Regions from separate parts of the Streptomyces sp. NPDC033177 genome, predicted to be linked through region 2. Evidence: predicted binding sites of a transcription regulator. Region 2 holds the regulator's gene; the other holds the start of a gene.

Region 1 (7,388 bases), on a different contig from region 2:
GGGATGCGCGGCAGGATCACGTCCCGGTGCACGACCCGCGCGCCCGCCTTCCGCGCGACCTCCGGCGTACGGTCCCGCGAGCCGGAGTCGACCACCACGAGCTCGTCGACGAGAGCGGCCTTCTCGACCAGCTCACGGCGGATCTCGGCGACGATCTCGCCGACCGTCCCCTCCTCGTCGAGCGCGGGCAGGACCACGCTCACCGAGGCCCCGGACGTCCGTTTGGCGTCGACGAGCGCGCTGAGCGGACGGTCGGCAACGGACCAGGAACGCCTGGTCAGCCAGCGCTCGGCCTCTTCCAGCACGGGGGGCTCCTCCTGTGTGTGACCTACATGTGATCCATCTCGCGGTTCGGACGACTATCTCAAGGGTCCAGGCCGTCGGTTACAGTCTTGAACAACGCCGATGACCATCGCATGCCGGGGTCATCGCGTGACAAATGCCCTGGGGCCCCTGAAGCCCCCGGCGCCATACCGCTCATCCAGAGGGGCAGAGGGATACGGCCCGTTGAAGCCCCGGCAACCATCCCGCCGACCGCGCACGCGAGGTCTCGGTGGGGAAGGTGCCAATTCCGTCTCGCGACGAGATGCGTCGCGGGGAAGATGAGGAGAAAGGGCCTCGCCTCCATGGCTGCGCAGACTGTCGCAACGAACGACACCACCCCTTCCACCACGGGTTCCGTGGACCTCGGTCCCGCATCGGGCCTCTCTTGCCGCGAGTGCGGCGAGCTCTACGCCCTCGGCCCGATCTTCGCCTGTCAGGCCTGTTTCGGCCCGCTCGAAGTGGCGTACGACCTGCCGACCGGTGACCCCGAGGCCCTGCGGAAGCAGATCGAGTCCGGCCCCGACAACATCTGGCGTTACGCCCCGCTGCTGCCGGTCCCGGCGAACGTGGCCGAGAAGCCGAACATCAACCCCGGCTGGACCAAGCTCGTCAAGGCCGACAACCTCGCCCGTGAGCTCGGCGTCGAGCAGGGCAAGCTGTTCGTCAAGGACGACTCCGGCAACCCGACGCACTCCTTCAAGGACCGCGTCGTGGCGCAGGCCATCGAGGCCGCACGCGCCTTCGGCTTCACCACGCTCTCCTGCTCCTCCACCGGCAACCTCGCGGGCGCCGTCGGCGCCGCGGCGGCCCGTGCCGGCTTCCGCTCCTGCGTGTTCATCCCGCACGACCTGGAGCAGGGCAAGGTCGTCATGGCCGCGGTCTACGGTGGCGAGCTCGTCGGCATCGAGGGCAACTACGACGACGTGAACCGCTTCTGCTCCGAGCTCATCGGCGACCCGCTCGGCGAGGGCTGGGGCTTCGTGAACGTGAACCTGCGGCCGTACTACGGCGAGGGCTCCAAGACCCTCGCGTACGAGATCTGCGAGCAGCTGGGGTGGGTCCTCCCCGACCAGCTGGTCATCCCGATCGCCTCCGGCTCGCAGCTCACGAAGATCGACAAGGGCCTGAAGGAGCTCATCCAGCTGGGTCTGGTCGAGGACAAGCCCTACAAGATCTTCGGTGCGCAGGCCGAGGGCTGCTCCCCGGTGTCGACCGCCTTCAAGGCCGGGCACGACGTCGTGCGCCCGCAGAAGCCGGACACCATCGCCAAGTCGCTCGCCATCGGCAACCCCGCCGACGGGCCGTACGTCCTGGACATCGCGCGTCGCACGGGCGGTGCGGTGGAGGACGTGAACGACGAGCAGGTCGTGGATGCGATCGAGCTGCTCGCTCGGAGTGAGGGGATCTTCGCGGAGACCGCCGGGGGTGTGACGGTGGGCGTCACCAAGAAGCTTCTTGAGGCGGGGCTCATCGACCCGACGCTGACCACAGTCGTGCTGAACACCGGTGACGGGCTCAAGACCCTGGACGCTGTTGCCGAGAGGTCTCAGGCGACCGCGACCATCCGTCCCAGCCTCGACGCGTTCCGCGCCGCCGGGCTCGCAGACTGAGCTTGTCCCCCTGGCTGCGGGCCGGCTGTGGCTGGTCGCGCCCCGCGGCGGAGCCGCAAATGTCACAGCCCCGCGCCCCTGACGGGGCGCCCCTGGCGGGCGCCCCTCCTGAACTACCGAGGTGAATCCCATGAGCGTCAAGGTCCGCATCCCCACCATTCTCCGCACCTACACCGGCGGTCAGTCCGAGGTTGCCGCCGAGGGGGCGAACCTCTCCGAGGTCATCGCCGACCTGGAGAAGAACCACGCCGGTATCGCCGCCCGCGTCCTGGACGACCAGGGCAAGCTGCGGCGCTTCGTGAACGTCTACGTGAACGACGACGACGTCCGCTTCGAGCAGGGTCTTGAGACCGCGACGCCGGACGGTGCGGGCGTCTCGATCATCCCCGCCGTCGCGGGTGGTTGATCCTGGTTGATTCTTTAAGGAAATACCCTGCGTAATCCTTGTTGCCCCCTCCGCGAGAGAAACGGAGGGGGCAATTCCATGAGGTTGAGCGCGGTACAGTTGGGAAGCGAGCTTCCCCGTTTGTGCCTGGCGCATATACGAAGTCGCCCCGAGAGCGACAAGAAGTAGCCAATGTGCACCGCCCATTTGCCCTTCCTGTGGCATTTGTCTGGCCCGACTTGCCCTGAACTCCGGTGAATTCTCCGCGTATCACCGATCAGGCGTGCCCAGAATTCTCGTCCGATTGACCTGTTGCAGAGGGCAGTTGGACAGATACATTCAGCCGCGGTCGACGCGTTCCGGCGCACGCCTCCACAACCCATTGGGGGGGTGAGGTCTGACCCGGGTCCGCGAAGTGCGGGTCCGTGCAAGGGCCAGTAATAGGGGAGTTAGGCATGGCTCAGGGCACCGTCAAGTGGTTCAACGCGGAGAAGGGGTACGGCTTCATCGCGGTCGACGGTGGTGCGGATGTTTTCGTCCACTACAGCGCGATTCAGATGGACGGCTACCGCACCCTTGAAGAAGGTCAGCGAGTGGAGTTCGAGATCTCGCAGGGCCAGAAGGGTCCGCAGGCGGACATGGTCAAGCTCGCCGTCTGATCTCGGCGCGATCGGCCAGCGAACTTAGCGAGTGACGAGGGGCCCGTATCCCGACAGGAGTACGGGCCCCTCGTGCGTCATCGCCCGCGACCCGTGGCGCGGACCGCCGCGCGCCCCTGGGCGCGCACCCCCTCGTACGTCTGAGATCCGCAAGAGGCGCTTGCACTCGTAGGGGTCGAGTGCTAATCATTGGGCTTAGCACTCTCCGAGTGAGAGTGACAGAACTTGGATCGGGTCGGTGAGGCCCGCAGGCCGGGTGGGGCAAGGAACCACAAGGCTTGCAGGCCGTCCGTCGCGGGCGCTGGCGCGATCCGGAAGCATGCCACCCCTGTCCGGGAGGACCACTTCACATGGCCAAGATCATCGCGTTCGACGAGGAGGCACGGCGCGGCCTCGAGCGCGGCATGAACCAGCTCGCCGACGCCGTCAAGGTGACCCTGGGCCCCAAGGGTCGCAACGTCGTCCTCGAGAAGAAGTGGGGTGCCCCCACGATCACCAACGATGGTGTTTCCATCGCCAAGGAGATCGAGCTCGAGGACCCGTACGAGAAGATCGGCGCCGAGCTGGTCAAGGAGGTCGCGAAGAAGACGGACGACGTCGCCGGTGACGGCACGACGACCGCGACCGTCCTGGCCCAGGCGCTGGTCCGTGAGGGCCTTCGCAACGTGGCCGCCGGTGCCAACCCGATGGCCCTCAAGCGCGGCATCGAGAAGGCCGTCGAGGCCGTCTCGGGCGCCCTGCTCGAGCAGGCCAAGGACGTGGAGACCAAGGAGCAGATCGCTTCGACCGCCTCCATCTCCGCCGCCGACACCCAGATCGGCGAGCTCATCGCCGAGGCGATGGACAAGGTCGGCAAGGAAGGCGTCATCACCGTCGAGGAGTCGCAGACCTTCGGGCTCGAGCTTGAGCTCACCGAGGGCATGCGCTTCGACAAGGGCTACATCTCGGCGTACTTCGCCACGGACATGGAGCGTATGGAGGCGTCGCTCGACGACCCGTACATCCTGATCGTGAACTCGAAGATCTCGAACGTGAAGGACCTCCTTCCGCTCCTCGAGAAGGTCATGCAGTCCGGCAAGCCGCTGCTGATCATCGCCGAGGACGTCGAGGGCGAGGCCCTGTCGACCCTGGTCGTCAACAAGATCCGTGGCACCTTCAAGTCCGTCGCCGTCAAGGCCCCGGGCTTCGGTGACCGCCGCAAGGCCATGCTCGGCGACATCGCCATCCTCACCGGTGGCACCGTCATCTCCGAGGAGGTCGGCCTCAAGCTGGAGAACGCCGGTCTCGACCTGCTCGGCCGCGCCCGCAAGGTCGTCATCACCAAGGACGAGACCACGATCGTCGACGGCTCCGGTGAGAGCGACCAGGTCCAGGGTCGCGTCAACCAGATCCGCGCCGAGATCGAGAACTCGGACAGCGACTACGACCGCGAGAAGCTGCAGGAGCGCCTGGCGAAGCTCGCCGGCGGTGTTGCGGTCATCAAGGCCGGTGCCGCGACCGAGGTCGAGCTCAAGGAGCGCAAGCACCGCATCGAGGACGCCGTTCGCAACGCGAAGGCCGCCGTCGAAGAGGGCATCGTCGCCGGTGGTGGCGTGGCGCTCATCCAGGCCGCCGCTGTCTTCGAGAAGCTTGAGCTCGAGGGTGACGAGGCCACCGGTGCCGCCGCTGTGAAGCTGGCCCTCGAGGCCCCGCTGAAGCAGATCGCCGTCAACGCCGGCCTTGAGGGTGGCGTCGTCGTCGAGAAGGTGCGCAACCTGACCGTCGGCCACGGCCTGAACGCCGCGACCGGTGAGTACGTCGACATGATCGCCGAGGGCATCCTCGACCCGGCGAAGGTCACGCGCTCTGCCCTGCAGAACGCCGCGTCGATCGCCGCGCTGTTCCTCACCACCGAGGCCGTCATCGCCGACAAGCCGGAGAAGGCGGGCGCTGCCCCGGCCGGCGGCGGCATGCCGGGCGGTGACATGGACTTCTGATCGACCTCTGGTTGATCAGCGGTTCATCGCTCACGCGAACCGAGGGCGGCACCCCTTCTCACGAAGGGGTGCCGCCCTCGGGCGTTTTCCGGAGCCGTGTGTGACTACGGCAGCCGGTCCATGATCCATGCGCAGAGTTCCCCGGTGACGAGGGTGTGGCCCTCGTTGTGGGTGGCGCAGAGGTACTCGTCGAGCTCGCTGTCCTCGGACTGCTCCGGGAACGGGTCGTGCAGCTTCTCCTGGGTGTCGATGTCCCGCAGGGCGACCGCGCTGACCGAGGGCACGAAGCAGTGCTCGCGGATCTCGGCCTCGGAGCCGAGGCCGATGATCGCGGGGATCTTGTTCAGCTCGTCGGCCAGGATGCCGAAGCCCTCCAGGGTGCCGCCGGGGGCGCCGTCGATCTCGGGCAGGCCCGAGGTGTGGATCTGCGGCTTGCGCAGGGTCACCACCCGGAGCTGCGCGACGAGCTTCTCCTCGCCCGTGGGCTGCGTGTAGAGGTGGGTGCCGGTGATGGCCAGGCCCCTGCCGTGGAACGCCCGCTCGCCGGGGCCGATGCCGTTGGCGACGCCTGTGCGCACGCCGTTGGCGACGCCGATCTTCCGCGGGCGCCTGGGCCAGCCGCCGACCCGCGCCAGCTCGGCGAGGAACTCGACGCGCTCCTTGTCCGTCTCCGGGGTGTCATTCCACTCCGCGATGTGCTGCCACAGGAGCTGGCGCGCGGCCGGGCTGTTCATCTGGTTCGAGAAGGCCGCGTTGAGCCGCCGGATGTAGTGCGCGAACGACTGCAGCGCGATCGGGATCCAGGCACCGCGGTGCGGGCTGTCGAAGGAGAAGTACAGCTCGGTCTCGTGGTCGACGCTCTCGTGCTCCATCTTGGCGAGCGCGTACCGCGTGACGAGGCCGCCCATGCTGAAACCGCCGACGGTCAGCGGGTGGTTGCCCGTGCGCCGCGCGATGGCCTCCTGGATCGCCGAACGGGCCGCCTTGGCGTTGTCCAGGATCGAGGCGCTGCGCTCGTCGAAGCCGAGCAGGATGACGTCGTGGCCGCGCGCCCGCAGCTCGCCGATGAACGGGTACGCGCCCCGCTCCAGGCCCTCCCAGAGGAAGTCAAGGTCGCTCGGCCCGGTGTTGAAGCCATCGGCGAGGATCACCGGTTTGGTGAGCCCCTGCCCGGGGTCGGCGAGATACACCCAGGCCCTGCCTTCCGGCAGCGTCCACTCCTGGTCGGGGGCGGGAGCGGCCTCGGAGACCGCCCTGGGGCCTGGGGCGAGCGTGATGTTGGCCGCGGAGCCGAGAGCTTCGGCGATCTGCTGTTCGTCGGGCTGGCCGGTGTCGTTGGGCTCGGTCATGGATGGTCCCCTCCGGTGCGTCGGCCTCGATGACGGCACGTGCCATCCTCGATACGCGGGGTAGCCACCGGAAGACGGCCACCGCGATTCCCCGGGCGGGCCGAGTCCTTTCGGACAGCGGGACGTTGGCCGCTTTCGCCTGTGCCGCAGGGGGGCCGGAGCAGGTCGGGACGGGGCGGAGGCGGACGCGGGTGCGGGACTCGGTCAGGATCGGCGCGCCGCGGTCGGGGAAATATGTCCCGAATGAGCACACCTTCGACTTCTCCGGCTCAGCGCACCGGGAAGCCGAAGGTGTAGCCCTGCTGCTTGAGCCGGGGGAGGAGCGTGCGCAGAGCCTCGACGGTCTGGGTGCGGTCGCCGCCGGCGTCGTGGAAGAGGAGGGTGGGCCCGTTGGGCAGCTCCCGCTCGACCGTGGCGACGATGGCGTCCGTACCGGGGCGCTCGAAGTCCTTGGTGTCCACGTTCCAGCCGAGCGGCCGCATGCCCCGCTCGGCGGCGAGCTCGCGGCTGTACGGGGTGAACGCCCCGCCGGGGGCCCGGTAGTACATCGGCCGTACGCCACCGGACGCCTTGGTGATCATGCGTTCGGCGTCGAGGATCTGCCGGCGCTGGTAGGCCTTGGAGTCCTTGTCCATGCCGGTGTTGTGCGACACCGAGTGGTCGCAGAGGCGGTGCCCGGCGGCGACGACCTTCTTCACCATGTCGGGGTGGGCCTCGGCCTGCGTCCCGACCATGCAGAACGTGGCCTTCACGTCGTACTCCCGCAGCACGTCGAGTACTTGAGGAGTCCACTTGGGATCGGGGCCGTCGTCGATGGTGAGGTTGACGCCCTGCTTCCCCTTCTCGGAGGCGTGCGCGATGGCCGCCGAGACCGGCTTCACGGCGCTGGGCTTCTTGGCCGCCGGTGCTCCCTCCGACGTACCGGCCTGCGCGCTCCACACCCCTGCGCCGGTGGCGAGCAGCGTCACCCCGAGCGCAGCCCCGATCATCTTCCCGTACCAGCCCCGGCCGCCGCTGTGTCGCGCCATCGTCCGCCCCTTTGCGTCCAGTCCCTCGCCGCTCCCCGGTCACGCGCGGCACCTGGC
Region 2 (7,388 bases):
GACTCGGGGCAGACCAGGAAGGCCGTGCCGAGCTGCGCGGCGTCCGCGCCGGCCGCGAGCACCGCGGCGATCTGCGAGCCGCGCATCAGACCGCCGGCCGCGACGACCGGGATCTGAACGGTCTCGCGCACCTGCGCGATGAGCGAGAGGAGGCCGAGCCCCGCGCCGTCCGTCTCGGGGTTGTCGCGGTGCGTGCCCTGGTGGCCGCCCGCCTCGATGCCCTGTACGCACACGGCGTCGGCGCCCGACCACTGGGCGGTCTGCGCCTCTTCGGGCGAGGTGACGGTGGCGACGGTGATGGTGCCGACCCGCGCGAAGGCGTCGAAGACGTCGCGGGTGGGGCAGCCGAAGGTGAACGACACCAGCGGCACCGGATCCTCGACGAGGATCGCCAGCTTGGCGTCGTAGTTGTCGTCGCGACCGCTGTCCGGATCACCGAGCTGCGTCTCGTACCAGGCGGCCTCACCGGCGAGCTGATTGCGGTAGACGTCGACGGCGGCGGCGTCGGCGTACTCGGGCTGCGGCATGAACAGGTTCACGCCGAACGGCCGGCTCGTGAGCCCCCGCAGCTGTTTGATCTCCTGGTACATCCCGTCGGCGGTTTTATACCCGGCGGCGAGGAAACCGAGGCCTCCGGCCTCGGAGACGGCCGCGGCGAGCTGGGGGCACGAGGCGCCTCCCGCCATAGGGGCCTGCACGATCGGAAGGCGGCAGAGATCGGTCAGTGCGGTGGGCATGAACGCATCGTGCCACTTCCTGGCCGGGGGGCCGAATCGCGGGTCTTTCCCACCCACCCACCCGTCACCCGGCATGATCAGGAGCGCCCCGTCAGGGGCGCGGGACTGTGACATGAGCGGCTCCGCCGCGGGGCGCGAGCAACCCAGGACGCCCCGTAAGGGGCGCGGGGAACTGCGCGAGCAACCCAGGACAGCCCGCGGACAGACAGCAAAGCGCCCCCGGCACGGGCGAACCGCTACCGGGGGCGCAGGAAAGGCACCGCTCGAGGCGCCCTCGCCCGTAAAAGGCGCTACCGCCCGTTGAACGCGTCCTTGAGGCGGGAGAACAGACCCTGCTGCCCCGGCTGGAACTGCCCGGTAGGCCGCTCCTCGCCACGCAGCACCGCAAGCTCCCGCAGGACCCGCTCCTGCTCCGCGTCCAGCTTGCTCGGTGTGAGGACCTCGACGTGCACGATGAGGTCACCGCGACCGCCGCCCCGCAGGTGCGTGATGCCCCTGCCGTGCAGCGGCACCGACTGGCCGGACTGTGTGCCGGGCCGGATGTCGACCTCCTCCAGGCCGTCCAGCGTCTCCAGGGGCACCTTGGTGCCCAGAGCCGCGGCCGTCATGGGGATGGTGACCGTGCAGTGCAGATCGTCCCCACGCCGCTGGAACACGGCGTGCGGCAGCTCGTGGATCTCCACGTACAGGTCGCCGGCGGGGCCGCCGCCGGGGCCGACCTCGCCCTCGCCCGCGAGCTGGATCCGCGTGCCGTTGTCGACACCGGCCGGGATCTTCACGGTGAGCGTCCGCCGCGACCGGATGCGGCCGTCGCCGGCGCACTCCGGGCACGGGGTGGGCACGACCGTGCCGAAGCCCTGACACTGCGGGCACGGCCGCGATGTCATGACCTGGCCGAGGAAGGACCGCGTGACCTGCGACACCTCACCGCGACCGCGGCACATGTCACACGTTTGAGCGGACGTCCCCGGCGCGGCACCTTCACCGCTGCAGGTCGTACAGACGACCGCCGTGTCGACCTGTATGTCCTTGGTGGTCCCGAAGGCCGCCTCGTCCAGGTCGATCTCGAGCCGGATCATGGCGTCCTGGCCACGGCGCGTGCGCGACCGGGGGCCACGCTGCGACGCCGTCCCGAAGAACGCGTCCATGATGTCCGAGAAGTTGCCGAAGCCACCGGCCCCGAAACCGCCCGCACCGCCGCCGCCCGCCTGGGACAGCGGGTCACCGCCGAGGTCGTAGACCTGCTTCTTCTGCGGGTCCGACAACACCTCGTACGCGGCGTTGATCTCCTTGAAGCGCTCCTGAGTCTTCGGATCCGGATTCACGTCCGGGTGAAGCTCTCGCGCAAGCCTCCGGAAGGCCTTCTTGATCTCGTCCTGGGAAGCGTCGCGGCGCACGCCTAGTACGGCGTAGTAGTCCGTGGCCACTTACGACTCCGCCAGGATCTGTCCGACGTAACGTGCCACTGCGCGTACTGCTCCCATCGTTCCCGGATAGTCCATGCGGGTCGGGCCGACCACGCCGAGTTTGGCTACTGCCTCGCTGCCCGAACCGTAACCGACGGAGACCACGGACGTGGAGCTGAGTCCCTCATGGGCGTTCTCGTGACCGATCCGTACGGTCATGCCCGAATCCGTGGCTTCGCCAAGCAACTTGAGCAGGACGACCTGCTCCTCAAGAGCCTCCAGGACGGGCCTGATGGTGAGGGGAAAGTCATGTCCGAAGCGGGTGAGATTGGCCGTTCCGCCGATCATCAGCCGCTCCTCGGTCTCCTCGACAAGAGTTTCGAGGAGTGTCGAGAGCACCGTCGCCACCGTGCCGCGGTCCTCCGCGTCGAAGGACTCCGTCATGTCCTGCACCAGCTGCGGCACGTCCGCGAAGCGACGGCCCGCGACCCTGCTGTTGAGCCGCGCCCGCAGGTCCGCGAGCGAGGTCTCGCCGAACGGGGCGGGACAGTCGATCATGCGCTGCTCGACCCGGCCCGTGTCCGTGATCAGTACGAGCATCAGACGGGCGGGAGCCAGCGAGAGCAGCTCCACGTGCCGCACCGTCGACCGCGTGAGGGACGGATACTGCACGACCGCGACCTGCCGGGTCAGCTGCGCGAGCAGCCGCACCGTGCGTGCCACGACGTCGTCGAGGTCGACGGCGCCGTCGAGGAAGTTCTGGATGGCCCTGCGCTCCGGCGCCGCCATCGGCTTGACGCCCGCGAGCCGGTCGACGAAGAGGCGGTACCCCTTGTCGGTCGGGATACGGCCCGCGCTGGTGTGAGGCTGGGCGATGAACCCTTCCTCCTCCAGCGCCGCCATGTCGTTGCGGACGGTGGCCGGCGAGACCCCGAGACTGTGCCGCTCGGTGAGCGCCTTGGAGCCGACGGGCTCCTCGGTGCCTACGTAGTCATGGACGATGGCACGCAGCACCTCGAGCCTGCGTTCACTGAGCATCCGCGCAACACCTCCACCTTTTCGCCCTGGGACGTGTCTGCCCCGCGGCCTTGCCTGGCACTCCCCGCAGGTGAGTGCCAGCCTGCACCGCGCCCAGTGTACGGCTGCGAGGTACGGGCCCGGCAAGGGCCGGACCCTATGTCGGTCCGACGGCCGAAGTGACGGCTGCCAAGCCGCCCGCGCGGGGCTAGCGTCGGCTGCATGGACGTGGCACTGGCTTGGGACGAGGCGGGTTGGGAACGGCTCGCGCCGCATGTGGGACGCAGGCGCCTGCCGGTCTGGGACTGTACGGCGGGCCTGGTCGTCGGCGGTGAGTCGGCGCTGATGATCGAGGCGGGCGCGACCCTGCGCGAGGGCGCGGAGCTGCGCAACCAGGCGCGCGGCATCCTCGGCGAGGGCCGCCGGGTCACCCATCTCGCCCTGACGCATCCGCACTTCGACCACGTGCTCGGCGCCGCGGCGTTCGCGGGCGTGGAGGTGTACGGCGCGGTCGGCCTCGACGCGCTGCTCACGAGGGGGCGCGACGAGCTGCGCGAGGACGCCGTGCGGCAGGGCGTCGCCCCGGACGCCGCGGCGGAGGCGGCCGACCTGCTCGTCCGCCCGCGCCACGCGGTGTGCGGGGAGTGGACGCTGGACCTGGGCGGCGGGGTGCAGGTCCTGCTCGCGAACGTCGGCCCGGGTCATACGGGCCACGACCTGGCGGTCCTGGTCCCCGGCACGGGCGACACCCCCGAGATCGTCTTCTGCGGCGACCTGGTCGAGGAGTCGGGCGAACCGCAGGCCGGTCCCGACGCGGTCCCGGCGCGCTGGCCGGCCGCGCTCGACCGGCTGCTGGACCTGGGCGGCGAGAACGCGCTGTACGTGCCGGGGCACGGCGCGGTGGTCGATGCGGCTTTTGTCCGCACGCAACGCGCCACACTGGCGGCTCGCTTCGGCGTGTCGTAGCCGGCCTCCCCCTACTTCTTCCTATCGTCGGGAAAATGCGCCAGTACTCCGCGGACCTCACCCCGCCCTGGAAGAAGCCGAAGCCCGTGCCGGAGGTCGCCGCGGAGGCGGACCTCGTGGTGGAGGAGCTGAGCACCGGGTTCTGCGGGGCGGTGATCCGCTGCGAGAAGACGGCGGAGGGTCCGACGGTGACCCTGGAGGACCGCTTCGGCAAGCACCGTGTCTTTCCGATGACGCCGGGGGCCTTCGCCTTGGAGGGCCGGACGGTGACGCTGGTCCGCCCCTCCGCCGCCTCCTCCTCTTCCTCCTCGCCCGTACGTCCCACGCGTACCGCTTCGGGTTCGGTGGCCGTACCGGGGGCGCGGGCCCGGGTCGCCCGTGCCGGGCGGATCTATGTCGAGGGGCGGCACGACGCGGAGCTGGTCGAGCGGGTGTGGGGCGACGACCTGCGGATCGAGGGCGTGGTCGTCGAGTACCTGGAGGGCATCGACGACCTCCCGGGGATCGTCGAGGAGTTCTCCCCCGGGCCCGACGCGCGCCTGGGCGTCCTGGTGGACCACTTGGTTCCGGGCTCGAAGGAGTCACGGATCGCGGCGCAGGTGAGCTCTCCCTCCGCCCTGGTGGTGGGGCACCCCTACATCGATGTGTGGGAGGCGGTGAAGCCGTCGTCGGTGGGGATCGCGGCGTGGCCCCGGGTCCCCCGCGGTACTGACTGGAAGACGGGCGTCTGCGAGGCGCTGGGCTGGCCCCTCAACACGGGCGCCGCGTGGCAGCGGATCCTGGGCTCGGTCCGCAGCTACCGGGATCTTGAGCCGGCGCTGTTGGGCCGCGTGGAGGAACTGATCGACTTCGTCACGGCGGAGTAGCGTACGGCGGTGTGCGGGCCCCTGGGCCATCACCGCAGCCGTCTGCGGGCCCGAACAAGGCCCGCCGCTCCGCGGCGGATCTCTCCCACCCACCCACCCGATTGCCCCGCGGCCTGCTCAGCGGAGTCGTGGGCCCTCGCCCACCCACCCGATTACCCCGCGGTTGCCCGCCCGGGCCTGCGGCGTCTTTTTTCAGCCCGTCCGGCGTTTGAGGACCGGGGTCTGGGGCGGAGCCCCAGTTCGGGAAGGGGCGGGATTGGGGAAAGCCCCGCAGGGAACGCCCGAGCCTCAGTCCACCAGGTCCCGCACCACCGCATCCGCCAGCAACCGCCCCCGCAGGGTCAGCACGGCCCGCCCCTCCTCGTAGGGCCCCGCCTCAAGGAGCCCATCCGCGAGGGCCCGCCCCGCGGCCGCAAGGCCGGCGGGGCGAAGGAGGGACAACGGACACCCCTCAAGCAGCCGCAGCTCCAGCAGAATCCGCTCCACCCGCCGATCCTCATCGGCAAGAATCTCCCGCCCGGCCCCAGGCGAGCGCCCCGCACCCAGAGCCCCCGCGTACGCCCCCGGATGCTTGACGTTCCACCACCGCACGCCCCCCACGTGACTGTGGGCCCCCGGCCCGGCCCCCCACCAGTCGGCCCCACGCCAGTACAACTCGTTGTGCAGGCACCGCCCGGCATCGGACGTGGCCCAGTTGGACACCTCGTACCAGGAGAATCCGGCGCCCCCGAGGACCTCGTCGGCGATCAGGTACCGGTCCGCGTGCACGTCGTCGTCCGTCATGGGCACCTCACCGCGCCGGATCCTCCGCGCCAGCTGCGTGCCCTCCTCGACGATCAGGGCGTACGCGCTGACGTGGCCGGGCCCGGCGCCGATCGCCGCGTCCAGCGTGGCCCGCCAGTCGTCGTCGGTCTCGCCCGGCGTGCCGTAGATGAGGTCGAGGTTGACGTGCTCGAAGCCCGCCGCCCGCGCCTCCGCCACGCAGGCCTCGGGCCGGCCGGGGGTGTGCGTACGGTCGAGCACCTTCAGTACGTGCTGCTTGGCGCTCTGCATTCCGAAGGAGACGCGGTTGAAGCCGCCGGCCCGCAGCTCGCTCAGGTAGGCGAGGTCGACGGACTCCGGATTCGCCTCGGTGGTGATCTCCGCGTCGTCCGCGAGCCCGAACTCCTCCCGCACGGCCCCCAGCATGCGGACCAGGTCGGCCGCGGCGAGCAGCGTCGGCGTACCGCCCCCCACAAAGACCGTCTGGACGGGGCGCGGGTCGTCCCCCAGCACCTTCCGTGCGAGCCGCACCTCGTCGGTCAACGTGTCCGCGTAGTTGTCGCGCGAGGCGAGCACGCCGCCGGAGCCGCGCAGCTCGGTCGCGGTGTAGGTGTTGAAGTCGCAGTACCCGCAGCGCGTGGCGCAGTACGGGACGTGCAGGTAGAAACCGAGCGGACGCGACGCCGCACCCGCGAGGGCGGACGCGGGCAGGGCCCCGTCCTCGGGCATGGGCTCACCATCGGGCAGTGCGGAAGGCATACCTCGATTGTCCCGCACCCCGGAGAGAGCGAACGCCGCTGGTCCGACGGCCCCCGCAGATCACCGCGCCTGCAGCACAAGCACCGCCAGATCATCGTCCGGCGGCCGCTCCGAGGCTGCACCCACCCGGGGGGGGCGACCCCCGGACCCCCAGCCACACAGACCACACCCCCGCCGAGCAGCCGCACATCACCTCACTGCGCCTGCAGCACCAGCACCGCCAGATCATCATCCGGCGGCCGCTCCGAAAATTCGTGCACCATGCGTTTGATCCGTTCCGCCACCAGGCCCGCGTCGAGGCCCGCGCAGCTGGCGAGGGCCGCCGCGAGGCCGTCGCTGTCGTCGAACATCCGCTGGCCCGTACGCCGCTCCGTCACCCCGTCCGTGACGCAGAGCAGCGTGTCGCCCGTGCGCAGCTCGAAGGTCTCGCTCTTGTACGTCGCGTCGTCGACGACCCCGAGCAGCAGCTGGGGCGTGGCCGCCACCTGGACCGTGCCGGCCGGGGAGAGGAGGAGCGGCAGGGGATGCCCCGCGCTGGCCACCGTGCAGCGGACGCCGCCGTCGTCCATGGGCACCAGCTCGCCGTAGAGGAGGGAGAGGAAGCGGGAGGTGGCCCCGTCGGGCGGCACGCCCTGGCCGCCCGCCACCGCGACCACCGCCGCGGCCGCGTCCGCCGCCTCCGTGGCGTCGTCGAGGAGGAGCTGGTTGAGACGGTCGAGCACCTCCGCGACCTCGTACCCCTCGCGGGCGAGCAACCGAAGCCAGGGCCGGGCGAGGCCGATCACGACGGCCGCCTCGACGCCCTTGCCCTGGACGTCGCCGAGCGCGAAGCACCAGCGGCCCTTGCCCGCCTGGAACACGTCGTAGAAGTCACC

Evidence for each region. The regulator HrcA, encoded in region 2, represses chaperone genes, less so after heat shock. The targets are predictions, from matches to a motif close to TTNGCACTCNGNNNNNCNGAGTGCNAA.
Region 1: a site for HrcA is predicted at 3,174-3,200, ahead of groL (chaperonin GroEL). Genes of this name have one in related genera too.

Annotation. Positions count from the first base shown of each region.
Region 1 covers NZ_JBVIPS010000006.1:445,641-453,028, reverse strand. The annotation lists gene ACZ5U5_RS22950 (glucosyl-3-phosphoglycerate synthase) at 1-305, opposite strand, end outside; SAM riboswitch class I at 475-609, shown strand; gene thrC (threonine synthase) at 627-1,934, shown strand; gene ACZ5U5_RS22940 (MoaD/ThiS family protein) at 2,065-2,340, shown strand; gene ACZ5U5_RS22935 (cold-shock protein) at 2,775-2,978, shown strand; gene groL (chaperonin GroEL) at 3,329-4,954, shown strand; gene ACZ5U5_RS22925 (esterase/lipase family protein) at 5,059-6,303, opposite strand; gene ACZ5U5_RS22920 (polysaccharide deacetylase family protein) at 6,573-7,331, opposite strand.
Region 2 covers NZ_JBVIPS010000002.1:626,558-633,945, forward strand. The annotation lists gene ACZ5U5_RS08895 (nitronate monooxygenase) at 1-737, opposite strand, end outside; gene dnaJ (molecular chaperone DnaJ) at 1,028-2,164, opposite strand; gene hrcA (heat-inducible transcriptional repressor HrcA) at 2,165-3,181, opposite strand; gene ACZ5U5_RS08910 (MBL fold metallo-hydrolase) at 3,383-4,126, shown strand; gene ACZ5U5_RS08915 (DUF3097 domain-containing protein) at 4,162-4,992, shown strand; gene hemW (radical SAM family heme chaperone HemW) at 5,281-6,513, opposite strand; gene ACZ5U5_RS08925 (SpoIIE family protein phosphatase) at 6,708-7,388, opposite strand, start outside.